DNA from 4 places in the Pseudomonas triticicola genome. Region 3 is predicted to be linked to each of the others. Evidence: predicted binding sites of a transcription regulator. Region 3 holds the regulator's gene; each other region holds the start of a gene.
The links. Region 3 encodes FliA, which starts transcription of late flagellar genes. Its sites were predicted from a motif close to CTAAAGTTTNNNNNNNNNNNGCCGNTAA; they were not measured.
Positions count from the first base shown of each region.

Region 1 (5,005 bases), 2.6 Mb from region 3:
GGCAACGGCATTTGCCGCTGCGGGTGCGGGTGTTTATGGATTGGCTCGGCGAGGTCGTACGTTCAACGCTCTGACATTGAGCACATTGCCCCTGTGGGAGCGAGCCTGCTCGCGAAAGCGCCATGTCATTCAACATTGATTTATCTGACACACCGACTTCGCGAGCAGGCTCGCTCCCACAGGGAGGACTGTGTTGTGTGTGGGATTTGCGCTCAATAATCCCCACGCTTGCGAAACGCCCAGCGCCCGGCAATCACGGTGAACGTCGCCACCAACGCGACCAGTACCCAAAATCCGTGCGGGTCCTGGGACAGCGGCACACCGCCGACATTCATCCCAAAAAAACCGGCAATAATGTTGATCGGCAAGGCCAGCACTGTCACCACCGTCAGGGTGAACAGCGTACGGTTGCTCTGTTCGTTGAGGTTGGCGGCGATTTCTTCCTGCAACAGTTTGATGCGTTCGCCGAGGGCGGTGAGGTCGTTGATGATCAGCGCAAACTCCTCGGTGGATTTGCGCAACTCCTTGACGTCCTCCTTCTGCAACCACGGCGGCGGACGATTGAGCAGGCGCAGCAGCGAACCCGGCTCCAGCGCCAACAGCCGTTGCAGACGCACCAGCACGCGACGGTTGGCGCCAAGTTCGGCGCGGTTGGTCGACAGGCGCGAGGAGAGCAGTTCGTCTTCGACCTGATCGACACTCAGGCTGGTCTTGCGCACGATCTGCGTCAGCACTTCGCCCTGATCGCGCAGCAAATGCACGAGCAGTTCCGAGGGCGAGCGAAAGCACTCGCCGGCCTTCACCGACGAACGCAATTTATCTACCGAATGCAGCGGTTGCAGGCGCGCGCTGACGATCAGTTTGCTGCGCACGCAGACCCACAGCGTCGACACGTCGGAGGAAACCATGCTGCTGAGGTTGAACACCACATCGTTGACCACCGCCAGCAGCGCCGAATCGACATGCTCGATGCGTGTCGATCGCGAACCTTCGTGCAGTGCTTCGAAAAACTCATCGGGCAATTGCAGATGACTTTTCATCCAGCGCTCGCACGCGGCATGGGCCAGGTTCAGGTGCAGCCAGAGAAACTCTTCGCTGTCACCGTCGTCCTGCAAACAGCGCAAAGCCGTCGCCGAATCGATCTCGCGCCCGCGCTCCCCGGGCAGGAAGCGAAAGCCGTAGAGCAAGCCAAACAGGTCCGGGGCGCGATGGCTGATATCGAGGCTGTGGTTCATGGCGGCTCGCTGCGAGGAGGGTGTCTGGTGGGGGATTTTCAGGTTCACCTGAGCGGCATCATCGCAAGCCAACATGACCATTTTGTGACAGTAAAGTAACTGCAAATCAATGCGTTACCGACTGTCGGACGATTCTCAAGAAGCCCTCTGGCGCGCCGATCTCAGGTGAGTCAGGTTGCGCGCCATCGGCCCTTGGCCATGGTACGTCGACAGGGAAGTCCGGCCATTTTTCACGTCCGCTCGGGCGTGCCTCATCCCTGCTTCGAGTACCCTGCAATGCTGCAAAAATCCCTGAGAACGCAAATTCTCGCCCTGCTGAGCGGCAGTCTGCTGGCGATATTGTTGATCGCGCTGGCCTGCTTTCATTTCCTCTCCAACGGCGTGCAAAGCTATAGCCAGTTGATCGCCGGCCCGTTGCACACTTCGCAATTGATCGATGAAGCCAACCTGCAATTCAAAGTGCAGGTGCAGGAATGGAAAAACGTTCTGCTGCGCGGCAAGCAACCGGCGGATCTGGCGAAATACTGGAGCCAGTTCGAAGAGCGTCAGCGCGACGTGCAGAATATTCTCGGCGAACTGGCCGGCCAGAAAGGCATCGAGGCCAATCTCAAATCCCGCATCGAACGCTTGCGCGAAGAGCATCGCCAGTTGGGCGCGGCCTACCAGAAAGGCCGCGATGCCTACGTCACTGCCGGTGGTGATCCGAGTGCCGGCGACGCGGCGGTCAAAGGCGTCGATCGCGCCACCAGCGAGCAGATGAGCGCACTGGTCGCCGAGCTGCGCGAGCAGGGCACCGCGCAATCGGCGTTGATCAGCGCCAGCGCTGAGCGCACCGTGTGGCTGGGGCTGTTGGTGATGCTCGCGTCAGGCTTGTTGATCGGTCTGCTGAGCCTGTGGCTGGTCAGCCGCAACCTGATCGAGCCGATCCGCAACCTCATCGATTACGTCACCCGCTTGAGCCGTGGGCAGTTGGCTGAACGTGTTGTCAGCGAGCGTCGCGATGAACTGGGCAACCTCGCCGCCGCAGCGAACACTCTGCGCGATTTTCTCGCGGACACCTTCACTCGCTTGCAACGCAGCGCCGGTGATCTGGACAGCGCCAGCGGCGAGTTGAACGCCATTGCCACGACCATGGCCGGCGGCACCAGCGAGCAATTCAACCGCACGGATCAAGTGGCCACGGCGATGAATGAAATGTCCGCCACAGCCCAGGAAGTCGCCCGTCACGCCGCCGATGCCGCGCGTGCTGCGGATGATGCCGATCAGTCGGCGCAGCAGGGTGAAAAGGTCATGCAGACCACCATTCACTCGATCACGCAGATGCGCGGCGAAATCGCCAACACCGCCACGGTGATTCGTCGCCTGGAAACCGACAGCGGTCGTATCGGCAAGGTGCTGGAAGTGATTCGTGGCATCGCCGAACAGACCAACCTGCTGGCGCTCAACGCGGCCATCGAAGCGGCGCGGGCGGGTGAGGCCGGGCGTGGTTTTGCCGTCGTCGCCGATGAAGTGCGCAACCTCGCCCAGCGCACGGCGGAGTCGATCATCGAGATCAACCAGATCATTCAGAACGTGCAGACGGGCGCTGTCGATGCCGCGCAGGCTATCGAGAGCGGCCAGGCGCGCAGTGATGAAAGCGTCGAACAGGTGACCCAGGCCGGCGCGATGCTGGAGCGCATCACCTTGGCCGTGGAAGCGATTCGCGACATGAACCGGCAGATCGCCACGGCCGCTGAAGAGCAGACTTCAGTGGCCGAGGATATCTCGCGCAACCTGACTGAAATCACCGCGATTGCCAGCACCAACCTCGACAACGTGCAGCGCACCGAAAGTGCCAGTCAGAACCTGCATGGGTTGTCGGGGCAGTTGAATGAGGTGACGGCGCGGTTGAGTGCTTGATTTTGGGTGGCGGTTTGTCAGCCCCTCACCCTAACCCTCTCCCGGAGGGAGAGGGGACTGGCCGCAGGGAATGTGTGAATTGCACCGAACTTGCGATACCGAGTCGAACTCGGGTTTGAGCGGCCCGCAAATCGGCTCCCTCTCCTGGGGGAGAGGGCTGGGGTGAGGGGGATCGAGTTCACAGACCACACAAAGTTTGCGCCCCAATCCGCAGCCACAAAAAAGCCGCACGATCGTTAAATCGTGCGGCTCTTTAACAGCGGTCTATCAAGTGTCTTGCTTGTTGCTCAGCACTTTACCGGTGGTGGCATCAAAGTCCACGTCGAACTCTTTGCCGTCAGCAGTTTTAAGTTCAACTTCATACTCGTAACCATTGAAGTGGTTATCCAGATCGGTGTCGGTAATCGTTGCGCCCGGGTGCAGTTTCAGTGCTTCGGCGTTCATCGATTCCAGCGACTTGATCTTGCCGTCCTTGACCAGTTGCGGGATCTGGTCGATGCGAACATCAGCCTGAGCCAGGCCTGCGGTGAGGGTCAGGGCAGCGGCGGTAAACAGGGCAGTCAAAGTTTTCATCGGTTCATTCCTTGGCAGTGCGTTGAAGTGGTTGATCTGTGTAAGTGGGTTCAGATTAACCAGCGCAACTTAATTCACCCTTAAATCTCTGCTCCGCGATAAAACTGCTCTTTGCGGGAGCGAGCCTGCTCGCGAAGCAGACGACTCGATAACAAGTCAGAAACCGTTCTTCTTCAGAACCTCATCAACACTGCCAACAGCCGGACGCTTGTAAAACTTCAACAGTTCACTGGCGCGGTTGGTAAAGATGCCGTCGACACCCGCTGCCATGACTTTCTCGTAGTCCACCGCCTCGTCGACCGTATAAACATGCACCAGCATGCCTTGGTCGTGGGTGTACTTATTCATCCACGGTTGCACCAGGTCGGAGTAACTCTGATCACCACCCTGAGTCAGCTTCGCCGAAGGGCCGGTGCCGATCGCGCCCTGGGCCTTGGCGTAGTCGACCCATTGCTTGAATTCCGCTTCTGACTTGGGTTCCTGCTTGCCGTAGAAAACGTTTTTGTCTTTCTCGCCGGACGCGGCAAACGTCACGGCGGATTTCGGCTCGATGCTGCCTTCGCCGACCCACAACAGCAGAATCTTCGGCACTTGCGGCATTTCCTTTTCCAGCAATTGCAGGCTGTTTTTATCGAAGGTCTGCAGGATCACCTTGCCTTTGCCCTGACCGACGCCGAGCGCACTTTTCGCCAGTTTCGAACCGGCCGGACTGAGCCAGCCGCGATCCTGCAGTTTTTCCTTGAGGTCATGTTCGATGCCGGGAAACAGCTGCGGCTCTTTGGTTTCAATGTACAGGCCCGGCTTGTGCTGGGGGTTGGCGCGGGCGATGTCGATGATTTCATCGAGGGTAAGAATCTTCAGCCCGGCGTAGGACGGGCGTGCGCGGTCAGGATATTTGCTGTTGAACCAGCTGCCGGCATCGAGGGTTTTCAGTTCGGCCATGGTGAACGCGGTGGCCGGGCTGTCCTTGCGCTCGGGGAATTTACTGGCGACGTCGGTGGTGCGTTGCAGGTTGTCGTCGTGCAGGGCGAAGAGCACGCCGTCCTTGCTGCGCTGCAAATCCATTTCCAGGTAATCGGCGCCGAGGTCGCGGGCCAGTTTGTAGGCCGCAGCGGTGGATTCCGGGGCATCGAACGACGCGCCACGGTGGGCGATCACCGCTGGATGCGGAATGCCGTGGGCGGCAGCGATTGCCTTGGGCTCCGGGTGGCTGGCGGCATGCGCCTGACCGAGGCCGAACAACAGACTCAGCACCAGAGCGCTTCGGGTAAAAGTGGCAGGCATGGTCGAGTTCCTTT
Region 1 covers NZ_JAHSTX010000001.1:155,450-160,454, forward strand. The annotation lists gene KVG85_RS00660 (LysR family transcriptional regulator) at 1-74, shown strand, start outside; gene KVG85_RS00665 (transporter) at 213-1,235, opposite strand; gene KVG85_RS00670 (methyl-accepting chemotaxis protein) at 1,512-3,134, shown strand; gene KVG85_RS00675 (PepSY domain-containing protein) at 3,402-3,707, opposite strand; gene KVG85_RS00680 (glycerophosphodiester phosphodiesterase) at 3,864-4,991, opposite strand.
Region 1: KVG85_RS00670 (methyl-accepting chemotaxis protein) is a predicted target of FliA. The motif match lies at 1,370-1,397, and genes of this name have one in related genera.

Region 2 (5,005 bases), on a different contig from region 3:
GACCCACCGCTCGACCCGGAGAGCCAGACCAGCCCGGTGGTCCAGACGATCAAACTGTCACCACTGATCAGCGAACTGAACATCATCGACGCCAGAGATGTTGACGCGTCCAGAGAGTTCGATGCGATTCTCGACATTCTCCGGAGCGGTGGGAAAAAAAACCCGCGTGTTCTGGTTTTCCTGTCGAATCATGTTTCGGACTCTCCGGCACATACCGCGCTGCAACAGCTCAAACAGGCGAAGAAAAGCTCAGGTACAACGTTGTGTGTCGTTTACAACCTGTGCACTCAGACAGTCACTTTGCTGGGGCGAACAAGCTGACGGGCGACCCGCAAACAGGCAGACAAGAGAAACGGCTTGATGAATTCGATGAAAATTCCGAAAAAAAAGGCGGCCCTGAACTGGCCGCCTTTTTTATTGCGCGTGGGTCTGAGCCGCTTAGAACAACTTGCGGCCCTTGTTGGCAGCAATGCGCATGCGCAGCGCGTTGAGCTTGATGAAGCCCGCCGCATCGGCCTGGTTGTAAGCGCCGCCATCTTCTTCGAAGGTGGCGATGTTGGCGTCGAACAGTGAGTCGTCGGACTTGCGGCCAGTAACGATGACGTTGCCTTTGTACAACTTCAGGCGCACTACGCCGTTCACGTTGACCTGCGAAGCGTCGATCATCTGTTGCAGCATCAGACGCTCAGGGCTCCACCAGTAGCCGGTGTAGATCAGGCTGGCGTACTTGGGCATCAGCTCGTCTTTGAGGTGAGCGACTTCGCGGTCCAGAGTGATCGACTCGATGGCGCGGTGAGCGCGCAGCATGATGGTGCCGCCCGGAGTTTCGTAGCAGCCACGGGACTTCATGCCGACATAACGGTTTTCGACGATGTCGAGACGACCGATGCCGTGCTCGCCGCCGATCTTGTTCAGCGTCGCCAGTACGGTGGCCGGGGTCATTTCGACGCCGTCCAGCGCGACGATGTCGCCGTTGCGGTAGGTCAGTTCCAGGTACTGCGGGGTGTCGGGAGCCTTCTCCGGGGAGACGGTCCAGCGCCACATGTCTTCTTCGTGCTCGGTCCAGGTGTCTTCCAGCACGCCGCCTTCATAAGAGATGTGCAGCAGGTTGGCGTCCATCGAGTACGGAGATTTTTTCTTGCCGTGGCGTTCGATCGGGATCGCGTGCTTCTCGGCGTAGTCCATCAGCTTCTCGCGGGACAGCAAGTCCCACTCGCGCCAAGGGGCGATCACTTTCACGCCTGGCTTGAGCGCGTAGGCGCCCAGTTCGAAGCGCACCTGGTCGTTGCCCTTGCCGGTAGCACCGTGGGAAATCGCGTCGGCGCCGGTTTCGTTGGCGATTTCAATCAGGCGCTTGGCGATCAGCGGACGGGCGATGGAAGTACCCAGCAGGTACTCGCCTTCGTAAACGGTGTTGGCGCGGAACATCGGGAACACGAAATCACGCACGAATTCTTCGCGCAGGTCGTCGATGTAGATTTCTTTGACGCCCATGGCCTGAGCCTTGGCGCGGGCCGGCTCGACCTCTTCGCCTTGACCGAGATCAGCGGTGAAGGTCACCACTTCACAGTTATAAGTATCCTGCAGCCACTTGAGGATCACCGAAGTGTCCAGGCCGCCGGAATACGCCAGAACGACCTTGTTTACGTCCGCCATGCCATCACTCCACGGGGTTCTACGGAAAGCCGGGGAGTCTACCGCTCAAACGCGATAATTTACAGAGGCGCGACAGCTTAAGACGACAAAGCGACAGAATCTGTCGAGAGCGCGACGATGACCGGCGGGTCAGGAAGTCGCTGCGGCCGTGGCCGGCGTACTCGCTTGCGGCGCCGGAGCCGGGGCGGTAGCCGGTGCGACGCGCGACAGTTTCACGTTGACCCGACGGTTCTTCGCACGATTGGCCTTGCTGGTGTTCGGCACGATCGGATACTGCTCGCCGTGGAAACGCACGGTGATCTGCGATTCCTGGATGCCGTTGGCCTTGAAGAAATCCACCACCGCCAGCGCGCGGCGGCGCGACAATTCGCGGTTGGTCAGACGATTGCCGCTGTTGTCTGAGTGACCGTCGAGGTCAATGTGGTTCACCGTCGGGTCGGCCTTCATGTATTCGAGCATCACTTGCAGCTTGGCCTTGGCAGCCGGGTCCAGCTCAACGCCTTCGCCGGGGAAGCCGATCTGCGACTGCTTGATCTGGTCGAAATTCTGCGGCAGCAATTTCGCCACGCAGCCTTGATAGTCGTTGAACGCCTTGCTGAATTTCACCGGCAACAAACGCACTTCGGAGACGCGGCCATCGCCCGACGCGCGGCGTACCACCGGGCTGCGACCGTCCAGCAGACCACTGATCAGACCACCGGCCTGGGATTGCGAGCTGTTGAACAACACGTTGCCGCTGCCCAGCCGTACCGAGCCCAAATTGATATCGCCACGCCCCGGCTGCCACGGTGCAGCGGCAGCGAGCAAAGTCGCCGAACCGCCGCCAAGCATGGCGTTGTGGGCATTCAGGCGAAAGATCGCCTGCTCACCGGCCTTGCGCACGAACTCGCCCGAGCCGAAATCGGTGATCGGCTGGGTCAGGCGGCATTCGAACTGGTCGCCGGCGACCGTCCACTCAATGTTCTCCAGACGGGTCTGGTAGGTCAGCGCCATCGCGGGAAGGCTGGCAAACACACTGAGCAGGGCTAAATAACGCTGGCGCACGGGAGGCTCCATTGGCTTGTGAAACACAAACACCGATTCACACAATGTCTACGGCATACCTTCGGGATATCGGACGCGTGTGGCAAAACTTGATAGCGGGTGCCTGCAAGAGTCTTTTCCGGTAGCATTCGCCTCAGTTTGACCCGCCTGGAATCCCCTCATGTCCGACCGCCTGACCCTGCTGCGTCCCGACGACTGGCACATTCATCTTCGCGATGGTGCCGTGTTGACCAATACCGTTGCCGATGTGGCCCGCACCTTCGGGCGCGCGATCATCATGCCGAACCTGGTACCGCCGGTGCGCAACGCCGCTGAAGCCGACGGCTATCGCCAGCGCATTCTCGCCGCCCGCCCGGCCGGCAGTCAGTTCGAGCCGTTGATGGTGCTGTACCTCACCGATCGCACCCAACCGGAAGAAATTCGTCAGGCCAAGGCCAGCGGTTTCGTCTACGCCGCCAAGCTGTACCCGGCCGGCGCGACCACCAACTCCGACTCCGGCGTGACCAGCATCGACAAGATCTTCCCGGCGCTGGAAGCCATGGCCGAAGTCGGCATGCCGCTGTTGATCCACGGTGAAGTCACGCGTGGCGACGTCGATGTGTTCGACCGCGAAAAGATTTTCATCGACGAGCACATGCGCCGCGTGGTCGAACGCTTCCCGACGCTGAAAGTGGTGTTCGAACACATCACCACCGGTGACGCCGTACAGTTCGTCAACGAGGCTTCGGCCAACGTCGGCGCGACCATCACCGCGCATCACCTGCTGTACAACCGCAACCACATGCTGGTCGGCGGGATTCGGCCGCACTTCTACTGCTTGCCGATTCTCAAGCGCAATACCCATCAGGAAGCCTTGCTCGACGCGGCCACCAGTGGCAGCGCCAAGTTCTTCCTCGGCACCGACTCGGCGCCCCACGCCCAGCACGCCAAGGAAGCTGCCTGCGGTTGCGCCGGTTGCTATACCGCCTACGCCGCCATCGAGATGTATGCCGAAGCGTTCGAACAGCGTAACGCGCTGGACAAACTCGAAGCCTTCGCCAGCCTCAACGGCCCGCGTTTCTACGGCCTGCCGGCAAACACCGATCGCATCACCCTGGTCCGCGAAGAATGGACCGCCCCGACCAGTCTGCCATTTGGCGAGCTGACCGTTATCCCGCTGCGCGCCGGTGAAAAACTGCGCTGGCGCCTGCTGGAGGAACACGCGTGAGTGAAGACAATTTCGACGATGAACTGGACGGTCAAGGTGGCGGCGGGGGTTCCCGTCATCCGATGGCAGCGCGTTTTCGCGGCTACCTGCCGGTTGTCGTCGACGTAGAAACCGGTGGCTTCAACGCAGCCACCGATGCCCTGCTGGAGATTGCCGCGACCACCATCGCCATGGATGAAAAGGGTTTCGTCTACCCTGATCACACCTACTTCTTCCGCGTCGAGCCATTCGAAGGTGCGAACGTTGAAGCGGCAGCGCTGGAGTTCACCGGGATCAAGCTCGATCACCCGCTGCGCATGGCCGTCAGCGAAGAAACCGCGCTGACCGACATCTTCCGTGGGATCCGCAAGGCGCTGAAAGCCAACGGCTGCAAGCGGGCAATTCTGGTCGGGCACAACAGCAGTTTCGACCTGGGCTTCCTCAACGCAGCAGTTGCGCGCCTGGACATGAAGCGCAACCCGTTCCACCCGTTCTCCAGTTTCGACACCGCGACCCTGGCGGGTCTGGCGTACGGTCAGACTGTACTGGCGAAAGCCTGTCAGGCGGCTGGCATCGATTTCGACGGTCGTGAAGCGCACTCGGCACGTTACGACACCGAAAAGACCGCTGAGCTGTTCTGCGGCATCGTCAATCGCTGGAAGCAGATGGGCGGCTGGGAAGACTTCGACGACTGATCGTCGGCGAACAAATCCCGCGCATGAAAAAACCGGCCCACATGGGCCGGTTTTTTTCTACCTCGACGTTGCGCCTTACAGGGCGGCAGCGTTCTCGGTCAGGTAAGCCGCAACGCCTTCCGGCGAAGCGTTCATGCCTTTGTCGCCTTTCTTCCAGTTGGCCGGGCAGACTTCGCCGTGCTCTTCGTGGAATTGCAGTGCGTCGACCAGACGGATCAGCTCTTCCATGTTACGGCCCAGCGGCAGGTCGTTGATGATCTGCGAGCGAACCACCCCTTTGTCGTCGATCAGGAATGCGCCACGGAAAGCCACGCCGCCTTCGGATTCAACGTCGTATGCCTTGGCGATGTCGTGCTTCATGTCGGCAGCCATGGTGTATTTCACCTGGCCGATGCCGCCATTGTTCACTGGAGTGTTGCGCCAG
Region 2 covers NZ_JAHSTX010000003.1:1,472-6,476, reverse strand. The annotation lists gene KVG85_RS25585 (hypothetical protein) at 1-321, shown strand, start outside; gene KVG85_RS25580 (argininosuccinate synthase) at 439-1,656, opposite strand; gene KVG85_RS25575 (flagellar protein MotY) at 1,786-2,700, opposite strand; gene pyrC (dihydroorotase) at 2,861-3,907, shown strand; gene rnt (ribonuclease T) at 3,904-4,581, shown strand; gene KVG85_RS25560 (peroxiredoxin) at 4,657-5,005, opposite strand, start outside.
Region 2: KVG85_RS25575 (flagellar protein MotY) is a predicted target of FliA. The motif match lies at 2,767-2,794, and genes of this name have one in related genera.

Region 3 (5,005 bases):
GCAGTTCCGGCGTCGCAGCGGTGATCGGTGCACGCTCACGGACTTCGCTGAACATGCTGTTCACCGCGTCCAGTGCCTCGAGCACCACGTCCATCAGTTCTGCATCAACGCGACGCTCACCCTTGCGCAGGATGTCGAAGACGTTTTCGGCGATGTGACAGCACTCCACCAGCTCATTGAGCTGAAGGAAGCCGGCGCCCCCTTTTACAGTGTGGAAACCGCGAAAAATTGCATTGAGCAGATCTGCATCATCCGGGCGGCTTTCCAGCTCGACCAGTTGTTCGGACAGTTGCTCAAGAATCTCGCCGGCCTCAACCAGGAAATCCTGAAGGATCTCTTCATCGGCGCCGAAGCTCATTAATGGGGTGCTCCTACAGGTCTAAAAACCCAAAAAACCCGAATTCCGAAACTCTAGAATCCAAGGCTGGATAACAAATCGTCCACATCGTCCTGACCGGACACAACGTCTTCTCGTTTATCGGCATGAATCTGCGGACCTTCACCCTGCGAGAGATGTTTTTGTGGATCTTTTTCAGCAAGCATTGCGGCGCGGTCATGTTCGATGCCCGCAAAGCGGTCGACCTGACTGGCCATGAGCACGAGTTTGAGCAGATTGCTTTCGACTTCGGTGACCAATTGGGTCACACGCTTGATCACTTGACCTGTGAGGTCCTGGTAATCCTGAGCCAGCAGGATGTCATTGAGGTTGCTCGACACCGCACGGTTGTCCGTGCTGCTGCGTGACAGAAAACCGTCGACCCGGCGCGCCAGTTCACGGAACTCTTCAGCCCCGACCTCGCGACGCATGAAGCGGCCCCAATCGGCGCTCAACGTCTGCGCTTCATCAGCGAGACTGTTGACCACCGGCGTGGCGCTTTCCACCAGATCCATGGTGCGGTTGGCCGCGGCTTCCGTCAGCTTGACCACATAGCCCAGGCGTTCGGTGGCGTCGGTGATTTGCGACACTTCCTCGGCCTGCGGCATGTGCGGATCAATCTGGAAATTGACGATCGCACTGTGCAGTTCACGTGTGAGCTTGCCCACTTCCTGATACAGGCCGCGGTCACGGGTCTGATTGAGCTCATGGATCAGTTGCACCGCGTCGCCGAACCTGCCTTTTTCAAGGCTCTCGACCAGTTCGACCGCGTGTTTTTTCAGGGTCGATTCGAAATCGCCCTGTGATGATTCGTTATGCTCCATAGCTCCCCCGCGCATTCATCAGCCGATGCGTTCGAAAATCTTCTCGATTTTGTCTTTCAACGCTTGAGCCGTGAAAGGTTTGACCACGTAACCGTTCACACCGGCCTGGGCGGCCTCGATGATCTGCTCGCGCTTGGCTTCAGCAGTCACCATCAACACCGGGAGGTGCTTGAGTTTTTCATCGGCGCGCACGTGACGCAGCAGGTCGATACCGGTCATGCCCGGCATGTTCCAGTCCGTTACCAGAAAGTCGATGCTGCCGCTGTTGAGCACCGGAATGGCAGTGGTGCCATCGTCGGCCTCGACGGTGTTGGTGAACCCAAGATCGCGCAGCAGGTTCTTGATGATCCGCCGCATCGTTGAGAAGTCATCAACGATGAGGATTTTCATGTCTTTGTTCAATTCGACCTCCAAGCAGTCTTAAACGCGCCCAGCACCTGGACGCGCCACTTCAATCAATCGGCGCAGCACTTAAAGTTTGTCTGGAGCACAACGGATCGAGACCGGCGCCGTTCATCACCGCACCAGCCTCGTTTCGCAGTGTCCCCACACTGCCTTCAGCGCGCTCGCCACTCCCCCAAACGCCCCCGCAGACGGGCCGCGCACTGGCTGTGTAACTGGCTGACCCGCGATTCACTGACGCCAAGGACTTCACCGATTTCCTTGAGGTTCAGCTCTTCGTCGTAGTACAGCGCCAACACCAGTCGCTCACGCTCCGGCAAATTGGCAATCGCGTCCGCCAGCGCCGCCTGGAAGCGTTCATCTTCCAGATCGCGTGACGGCTCCATATGAGCACTCGCGCCATCCTCGTGCAGCCCTTCGTGTTCGCCGTCCTGCAACAGGTCGTCGAAACTGAACAGGCGACTGCCCAAGGTGTCATTCAGAATCCCGTAGTAATCGTCGAGACTCAATTGGAGTTCGGCCGCAACCTCGTGATCTTTAGCGTCACGGCCGGTTTTAGCTTCAATCGAGCGAATCGCGTCGCTGACCATCCTGGTATTACGGTGAACCGAGCGTGGCGCCCAATCCCCTTTGCGCACTTCATCGAGCATCGCGCCGCGGATTCGAATGCCCGCGTACGTTTCGAAACTGGCGCCTTTGCTGGCGTCGTATTTGGTCGAGACTTCGAGCAAACCGATCATCCCGGCCTGGATCAGGTCTTCGACCTGCACGCTGGCCGGCAGGCGCGCCAGCAAGTGATAGGCAATGCGTTTGACCAGTGGCGCGTAACGCTCGATCAATTCGTATTGCGCGTCACGCGCCGACTTTTTGTAAAGATTCATGCCACTGGCGGTCATATCACAGGCCCTGCGGTTTGCTGCACGAGACGCTCGACGAAAAATTCCAGATGCCCGCGCGGGTTGGCCGGCAGCGGCCAGGTGTCGACCTTCTGGGCGATGGCCTTGAAGGCCAGCGCGCACTTGGAACGGGGAAAGGCTTCGTAGACGGCGCGCTGCTTCTGCACGGCCTTGCGCACGCTTTCGTCGTACGGCACGGCGCCGACGTATTGTAGGGCGACGTCGAGGAAGCGATCCGTGACCTTGGTCAACTTGGCGAACAGGTTGCGCCCTTCCTGCGGGCTCTGCGCCATGTTGGCCAGTACGCGGAAGCGGTTCATGCCGTAGTCGCGGTTGAGCAACTTGATCAGCGCGTAAGCGTCGGTGATCGAAGTCGGCTCGTCGCAGACCACCAGCAACACTTCCTGGGCGGCGCGTACGAAACTGACTACCGAGTCACCAATACCCGCAGCGGTGTCGATCACCAGCACGTCGAGATTGTCGCCGATGTCGCTGAACGCCTGGATCAGGCCGGCGTGCTGCGCCGGGCTCAGGTGCACCATGCTCTGCGTGCCGGAGGCCGCCGGCACGATGCGAATCCCGCCCGGGCCCTGCAACAGCACGTCGCGCAGTTCGCAACGGCCTTCGATGACGTCGGCCAGTGTGCGCTTGGGTGTCAGCCCCAGCAGAACGTCGACGTTCGCCAGGCCCAGGTCGGCGTCCAGCAGCATGACCCGACGGCCAAGCTCTGCCAGCGCCAGCGACAAGTTCACTGACACGTTAGTCTTGCCGACGCCACCTTTGCCGCCGGTCACCGCGATCACCTGTACGGGATGCATGCTGCCCATGTTATTTCTTTACCTTGTCTTGCATAGACGGAGGCCACATTACTGGCTGCGCGTTCCTGATCGGAACAATGCGTGGCAGACCATCGATGTAGGTACAAAAACTGTTCATGATTACCTCAGCCAACCTGCTTGGTCGGGCTGTGATAGATATCAGCGAACATGTCAGCCATGGCTTCTTCGCTGGGTTCTTCCTGCATTTGCACGCTGACGGCGCGGCTGACCAACTGATGACGACGCGGCAGATGCAAATCATCCGGAATCCGTGGGCCATCGGTCAGATACGCGACCGGCAATTCATGACTGATCGCCAGGCTCAACACTTCGCCGAGACTGGCCGTTTCATCCAGTTTAGTCAGGATGCAGCCGGCCAGCCCGCAACGCTTGTAACTGTGATAAGCGGCGGTTAGAACCTGTTTCTGGCTGGTGGTTGCCAGGACCAGATAGTTTTTTGAGCGAATGCCACGCCCGGCCAGGCTCTCAAGCTGCATGCGCAACGCCGGATCACTGGCTTGCAGGCCGGCAGTATCGATCAAAACCACGCGTTTGCGTAGCAGTGGATCCAATGCCTGCACCAGCGACTGACCCGGATCGACGTGCGTTACCGGCACGTTGAGGATGCGCCCGAGGGTTTTCAGTTGTTCCTGCGCGCCGATGCGGAAGCTGTCCATGCTCACCAGTGCAACGTTCTGCGCGCCGTACTTGAGCACGTAACGCGCGGCGAGCTTGGCCAGCGTGGTGGTCTTGCCCATGCCGGCGGGGCCGACCATGGCAATCACACCGCCCTCTTCCAGCGGCTCGACTTCCGGTACGGCAATCATCCGCGCCAGGTGGGCCAGCAGCATGCGCCAGGCCTGACGGGGTTCTTCGATATCGGTGATCATCGCCAGCAGATCGCGCGACAGCGGGCCGGACAGGCCAATGCGCTGCAGACGGCGATACAGATTGGCCTGGGCCGGACGGCTGCCTTGCAGCTGATTCCAGGCCAGGGTGCCGAGCTGCACTTCCATCAGCTCGCGCAGGCTGTTCAATTCAAAACGCATCGACTCCAGCGCACGCGGATCGACACCCGCCGAGGCCTGCGCAGGTGCTGCGGCCGGGCGCGTCGGTGCGGCGTAGGTCGGCTCGCTCAGCGGCTCGGCAGCAGTCAGCGGCAGGCCTGCGGTCAACGGCAGCCCTGCGAACAACTGCTGATTGGTGTTGCCGTCGGCTTCGCCACGCAGGCTCAGCTCGGCCTGGGCGGTGACGATGCGCGACTGGGTCTTGCGCAGCTCGTCTTCGAGTTCCATGTTCGGAACCCGTGGCGCCAGCGCCGACAATTTGTAATCCAGAGCCGCCGTCAACTCGACGCCGCCGGCAATGCGGCGGTTGCCGATGATGGCGGCATCAGCGCCCAGCTCATCGCGAACCAGCTTCATGGCCTGACGCATATCGGCGGCGAAAAAACGCTTAACTTGCATAAACCACTACCTCAGCCGTTGGGCCCTACTGTCGCAACGATGGTCACTTGCTTGTTGTCCGGTACTTCCTGGTAGGCCAGTACATGCAGCCCTGGCACTGCGAGGCGGCCGAAGCGCGAGAGCATCGCGCGAATCGGGCCTGCTACCAGCAGGATCACCGGTTGGCCTTGCATTTCCTGACGCTGGGCCGCTTCGATCAACGAACGCTGCAGCTTCTCGGCCA
Region 3 covers NZ_JAHSTX010000001.1:2,801,491-2,806,495, forward strand. The annotation lists gene KVG85_RS12440 (chemotaxis protein CheA) at 1-358, opposite strand, end outside; gene KVG85_RS12445 (protein phosphatase CheZ) at 412-1,200, opposite strand; gene KVG85_RS12450 (chemotaxis response regulator CheY) at 1,219-1,590, opposite strand; gene fliA (RNA polymerase sigma factor FliA) at 1,758-2,498, opposite strand; gene fleN (flagellar synthesis regulator FleN) at 2,495-3,325, opposite strand; gene flhF (flagellar biosynthesis GTPase FlhF) at 3,442-4,782, opposite strand; gene flhA (flagellar biosynthesis protein FlhA) at 4,794-5,005, opposite strand, start outside.

Region 4 (5,005 bases), 1.2 Mb from region 3:
CGCTGAGTGCCGAGGAATTGCAGGGTTTGTTGCAGCGATCGCATCAACTGGTGGTGAGCAAGTTGCCTAAGAAGACTCAAATCGGCCTGCTTTTGTAAGCACGCAAATCCTGTGGGAGCGAGCCTGCTCGCGAAGGCGGTTTCTCAGGCGACTCATCAGCGAGGATGAGATTGCTTTCGCGAGCAGGCTCGCTCCCACAGGGGATTTTCGGTGGACGTTAAATCAGCGACAGCAAGTTCGATCCGAGGAAAATCTGGTCAATCCAGAACACCTGATGCAACAACACGATCGCCCAGAACAGAATCTGAAACGATACCTTGCGCGTCTTGTGCCGAAACACTTGCTGCGCGATCAAAGCACCCGGCCAGCCGCCCGCCAGTTCTACCGCATGCAGGATGTTTTCCGGGGTGCGCCAGGCATCGGTGCGGGCCTTGCGTTTGTCGGCCCAGTACAGAAAGAACGCCAGCACACTGACAATCCCGTACGCCGCCAGCGGCACCCGCGAGATGCCGCTGAGCCACATCGACAGCGAGCCGAACAGCGGCAGTGCGCAGATGATCACCAACACCGCAAGCTTCAATTTCAGATGCTGAACGCGCCCGCCTGAAGGTCGCCCCTCAGGGCGGCGCGTGCGGGAATCGTTCATGCCTTGGCCGCCGACCAGTCCACCCAGCCGAACTGCCAGGTGGCCAGAATGAACAGGCCGAACGCAATCCGGTACCAGGCAAATGCTGCATAACTGTGGCTGCCAATGAACTTGAGCAGGCCGCGTACAGCGATCATGGCGAAGATGAACGCCGTGACAAAACCAATGGCGAACACCGGGAAATCCGCCGGCACAAACAGATCGCGGTATTTGTAGCCCGAATACACCGCCGCACCGACCATGGTCGGCATGGCGAGGAAGAACGAAAATTCGGTGGCGGTCTTGCGTGACAGGCCGAACAGCAAGCCGCCAATGATCGTCGAGCCGGAACGCGAGGTGCCGGGAATCATCGCCAGGCACTGCGCGAAGCCGATTTTCAGCGCGTCGGTCCAGCGGATTTCATCGACGGTTTCGGCATGCACTTCATGCTGGCGCTGTTCGGCCCACAGCATGATGATCCCGCCGATGACCAGCGCCGCCGCCACGGTGATCGGGTTGAACAGGTATTCGTGGATCAGATCGGCAAAAATTACGCCGAGCACCACCGCTGGCAGGAAAGCGATCAGCAGGTTGGCGGTGAAACGCCGGGCGCTCGGCTGGATCGGCAGGCCGATCACCACGTCGAGGATCTTGCGGCGAAATTCCCAGACCACCGCGAGGATCGCGCCGAGCTGGATGATGATGTTGAACGCCATGGCCCGTTCGCCGCCGAAATTCAGCAAGTCGGCGACGATGATCTGGTGTCCGGTACTCGAAATGGGCAAAAACTCCGTCAGCCCTTCTACAACTCCTAGAATCAGTGCCTGCAAGGCGGTCCAAAGATCCATCAATCCCCCAGAGAGCGATGCGCGCGGGCATGCCCCGATAGTATTTTTTCGTTCACTGCGTCCAGCGTAGCCGGTAAAAGCTGTAGCGATTGCGCGCGCACAGGATCCACACGAAACGGTAAAAATTCCGTGAAATATCAAAACCGGATTCAGGTTTTCGCGCGCGGGGCCGAAATCCTAACAGACAAGCCTTAATAGCGCTCCCCGCGTTAGGCGGCTCAAGTCGCGCAATCGCGAGCCCACAGCGGTGGCTGGATGCTGGCGATCGTTTATTACAAGAACAAGAATCCGGAGTGACAGCGTTATGAACAGCTTGCGCAGTGTGTCGATCAGCCGACGCTTGTGGCTCATCTTGATCGTGGCGGTGGTCATGTTGCTGACCTTGGGCGTGCTGATGCTCAAGCAGATCCACGACGACCTCTACCACGCCAAAGCGCAGAAAACCCAGCATGTGGTGCAGACCGCCAGTGGCCTGCTGACCTATTACCAAGGGCTGGAGACCGCCGGCACCCTGACCAGAGATGCCGCGCAAAAGCAGGCGCTGACCGCGATCCGTGGCCTGCGCTATGACCAGAGCGACTACTTCTGGATCAACGACCTCACGCCCGTGATGGTCATGCACCCGACCAATCCCAAGCTCGAAGGCCAGAATCTTTCGGCGATCCGCGACCCGGACGGCTTTGCGGTGTTCAACGAGATGGTCGCCATTGCCAAGGCCAAAGGCGCGGGCATGGTCAATTATCGCTGGCCGAAACCGGGGGCGACCGATCCTGTCGCCAAGACCTCGTATGTGAAGCTGTTTGAGCCGTGGGGCTGGGTGATCGGTTCCGGTGTTTACGTCGACGATGTTCAGGCGGAATTTCAGGGACAAATGATCAAGGCGTCGGCGATCGGCCTGGCGATTGCGCTGATCATGGCGCTGCTGGTGATCCTGATCGCACGCAGCATCGTCCGTCCGTTGCAGGAGACCGTGAATGCGATGGCCAACATCGCCAGCGGCGAAAGCGACCTGACCCGCAGCCTCGATACCCATGGCAAGGATGAAGTCACTGAACTCGCCCATCACTTCAATGCCTTCACCACCAAGTTGCGTCGGGTGATTGGTGACTTGCAGGTGTCGGCCAGCGCTCTGGGGCAGTCTTCCAGCGAACTGGGCAACGATGCCTCGCAAGCGCAGCAGCGCAGTCAGCAGCAATCGCAGCAGATGGAATTGGTGGCCACGGCGATCAACGAAGTCACCTACGGCGTGCAGGACGTGGCGAAAAACGCCGAACACGCCGCCGCCGAAATGCGTGATGCCGAAGCGCAGGCGCAACAGGGGCAGATCAATATTGACGGCAGCTTGGAACAGATCGACAAGCTCTCGGGCACGATTGATCAGGCGGTGGAAGTGATCCGCACCCTGGCGGCGGAGAGCACGCAGATTGGCAGCGTGCTGGAAGTGATTCGCTCGATTGCCGAACAGACCAATCTGCTGGCCTTGAACGCGGCGATTGAAGCGGCGCGTGCGGGTGAACAGGGTCGCGGGTTCGCCGTAGTCGCCGATGAGGTGCGCTTGCTGGCCCAGCGTACGCAGAAATCGACGGCGGAGATTCAGTCAATGATCGAGCGTCTGCAGAATCATTCGGAGGCGGCTGTGAAGGTCATTGGTGACAGCAGCAAGGCATCGCAACTGACCATTGAACAGGCGGGACTGGCCGGAGCGAGCCTTAATGCGATTGGCCAGGCGTTGCGTAATCTCAACGGCCTGAATGCGTCGATTGCCAGCGCCACGTTGCAACAGGCGCACGTGGTTGAGGACATCAACCAGAACGTTACCCAGGCGGCCGGGCTTTCCCATAGCACCGCGTTGGCGGCTGAACAATCCAGTGCAGCCAGCCTGCGGCTTGGGCAACTGAGCGAACAGCTCAACGGGTTGCTGCGCCAGTTCCGCGTCTGACCGATCACCGAGGTGAGCCCACCCCTCACCCCAGCCCTCTCCCCGAGGAGAGGGAGCAGATCACTGGGCTTTTCATGATCTGCGTTCGACGCGATATTCCAGGTCGGCGTACCTCGACCAAACAACGTGATCAGTTCCCTCTCCTTCCGGGAGAGGGTTAGGGTGAGGGGCTTTTGATCGCAGATCACTGGGCTTCTCAAGATTTGCGTTCGACGCGTTATTCCAGGTCGGCGTACCTCGACCAAACAACGCGGTCAGTTCCCTCTCGCTCCGAGAGAGGGTTAGGGTGAGGGGCTTTTGATCGCAGATCACTGCGCTTTTCATGATCTGCGTTCGACGCGAATTCCAGGTCGGCGTACCTCGACCAAAACAACGTGGTCAGTTCCCTCTCCCTCCGGGAGAGGGTCAGAGTGAGGGGCTTTTGATCGCAGATCACTGGGCATTTCATGATCTGCGTCCGACGCGTTATTCCAGGTCGGCGTACCTCGACCAAACAACGCGATCAGATCCCTCTCCCTCCGGGAGAGGCTTAGGGTGAGGGGCTTTTGATCGCAGATCACTCTGCTTTTCATGATCTGCGTTTGACGCGATATTCCAGGTCGGCGTACCTCGACCAAAACAACGTGGTCAGTTCCCTCTCCCTCCGGGAGAGGCTTAGGGTGAGGGGCTTTTGATCGCAGATCACTGCGCTTTTCATGATCTGCGTCCGACGCGATATTCCAGGTCGGCGTACCTCGACCAAACAACGCGATCAGTTCCCTCTCGCTCCGAGAGAGGGTTAGGGTGAGGGGCTTTTGATCGCAGATCACTGCGCTTTTCATGATCTGCGTTCGACGCGATATTCCAGGTCGGCGTACCTCGACCAAAACAACGTGGTCAGTTCCCTCTCCCTCCGGGAGAGGCTTAGGGTGAGGGGCTTTTGATCGCAGATCACTGCGCTTTTCATGATCTGCGTCCGACGCGATATTCCAGGTCGGCGTACCTCGACCAAACAACGCGGTCAGTTCCCTCTCCCTCCGGGAGAGGGTTAGGGTGAGGGGCTTTTGATCGCAGATCACTGCGCTTTTCATGATCTGCGTCCGACGCGATATTCCAGGTCGGCGTACCTCGACCAACCAACGCGGTCAGTTCCCTCTCGCTCCGAGAGAGGGTTAGGGTGAGGGGCTTTTGATCGCAGATCACTGGGCGTTTCATGATCTGCGTCCGACGCGATATTCCAGGTCGGCGTACCTCGACCAACCAACGCGGTCAGTTCCCTCTCCCTCCGGGAGAGGGTTAGGGTGAGGGGCTTTTGATCGCAGATCACTGGGCATTTCATGATCTGCGTTCGACGCGTTATTCCAGGTCGGCGTACCTCGACCAAACAACGCGGTCAGTTCCCTCTCCCTCCGGGAGAGGGTTAGGGTGAGGGGCTTTTGATCGCAGATCACTGCGCTTTTCATGATCTGCGTCCGACGCGATATTCCAGGTCGGCGTACCTCGACCAACCAACGCGGTCAGTTCCCTCTCCCTCCGGGAGAGGGTTAGGGTGAGGGGCTTTTGACCTGACTAATGCAGTACAATCCGCCCCCTTCTCAACTCCCCCAAGGATCA
Region 4 covers NZ_JAHSTX010000001.1:1,605,546-1,610,550, forward strand. The annotation lists gene KVG85_RS07240 (MmcQ/YjbR family DNA-binding protein) at 1-98, shown strand, start outside; gene KVG85_RS07245 (DUF1294 domain-containing protein) at 218-646, opposite strand; gene KVG85_RS07250 (undecaprenyl-diphosphate phosphatase) at 643-1,473, opposite strand; gene KVG85_RS07255 (methyl-accepting chemotaxis protein) at 1,778-3,412, shown strand.
Region 4: KVG85_RS07255 (methyl-accepting chemotaxis protein) is a predicted target of FliA. The motif match lies at 1,622-1,649, and genes of this name have one in related genera.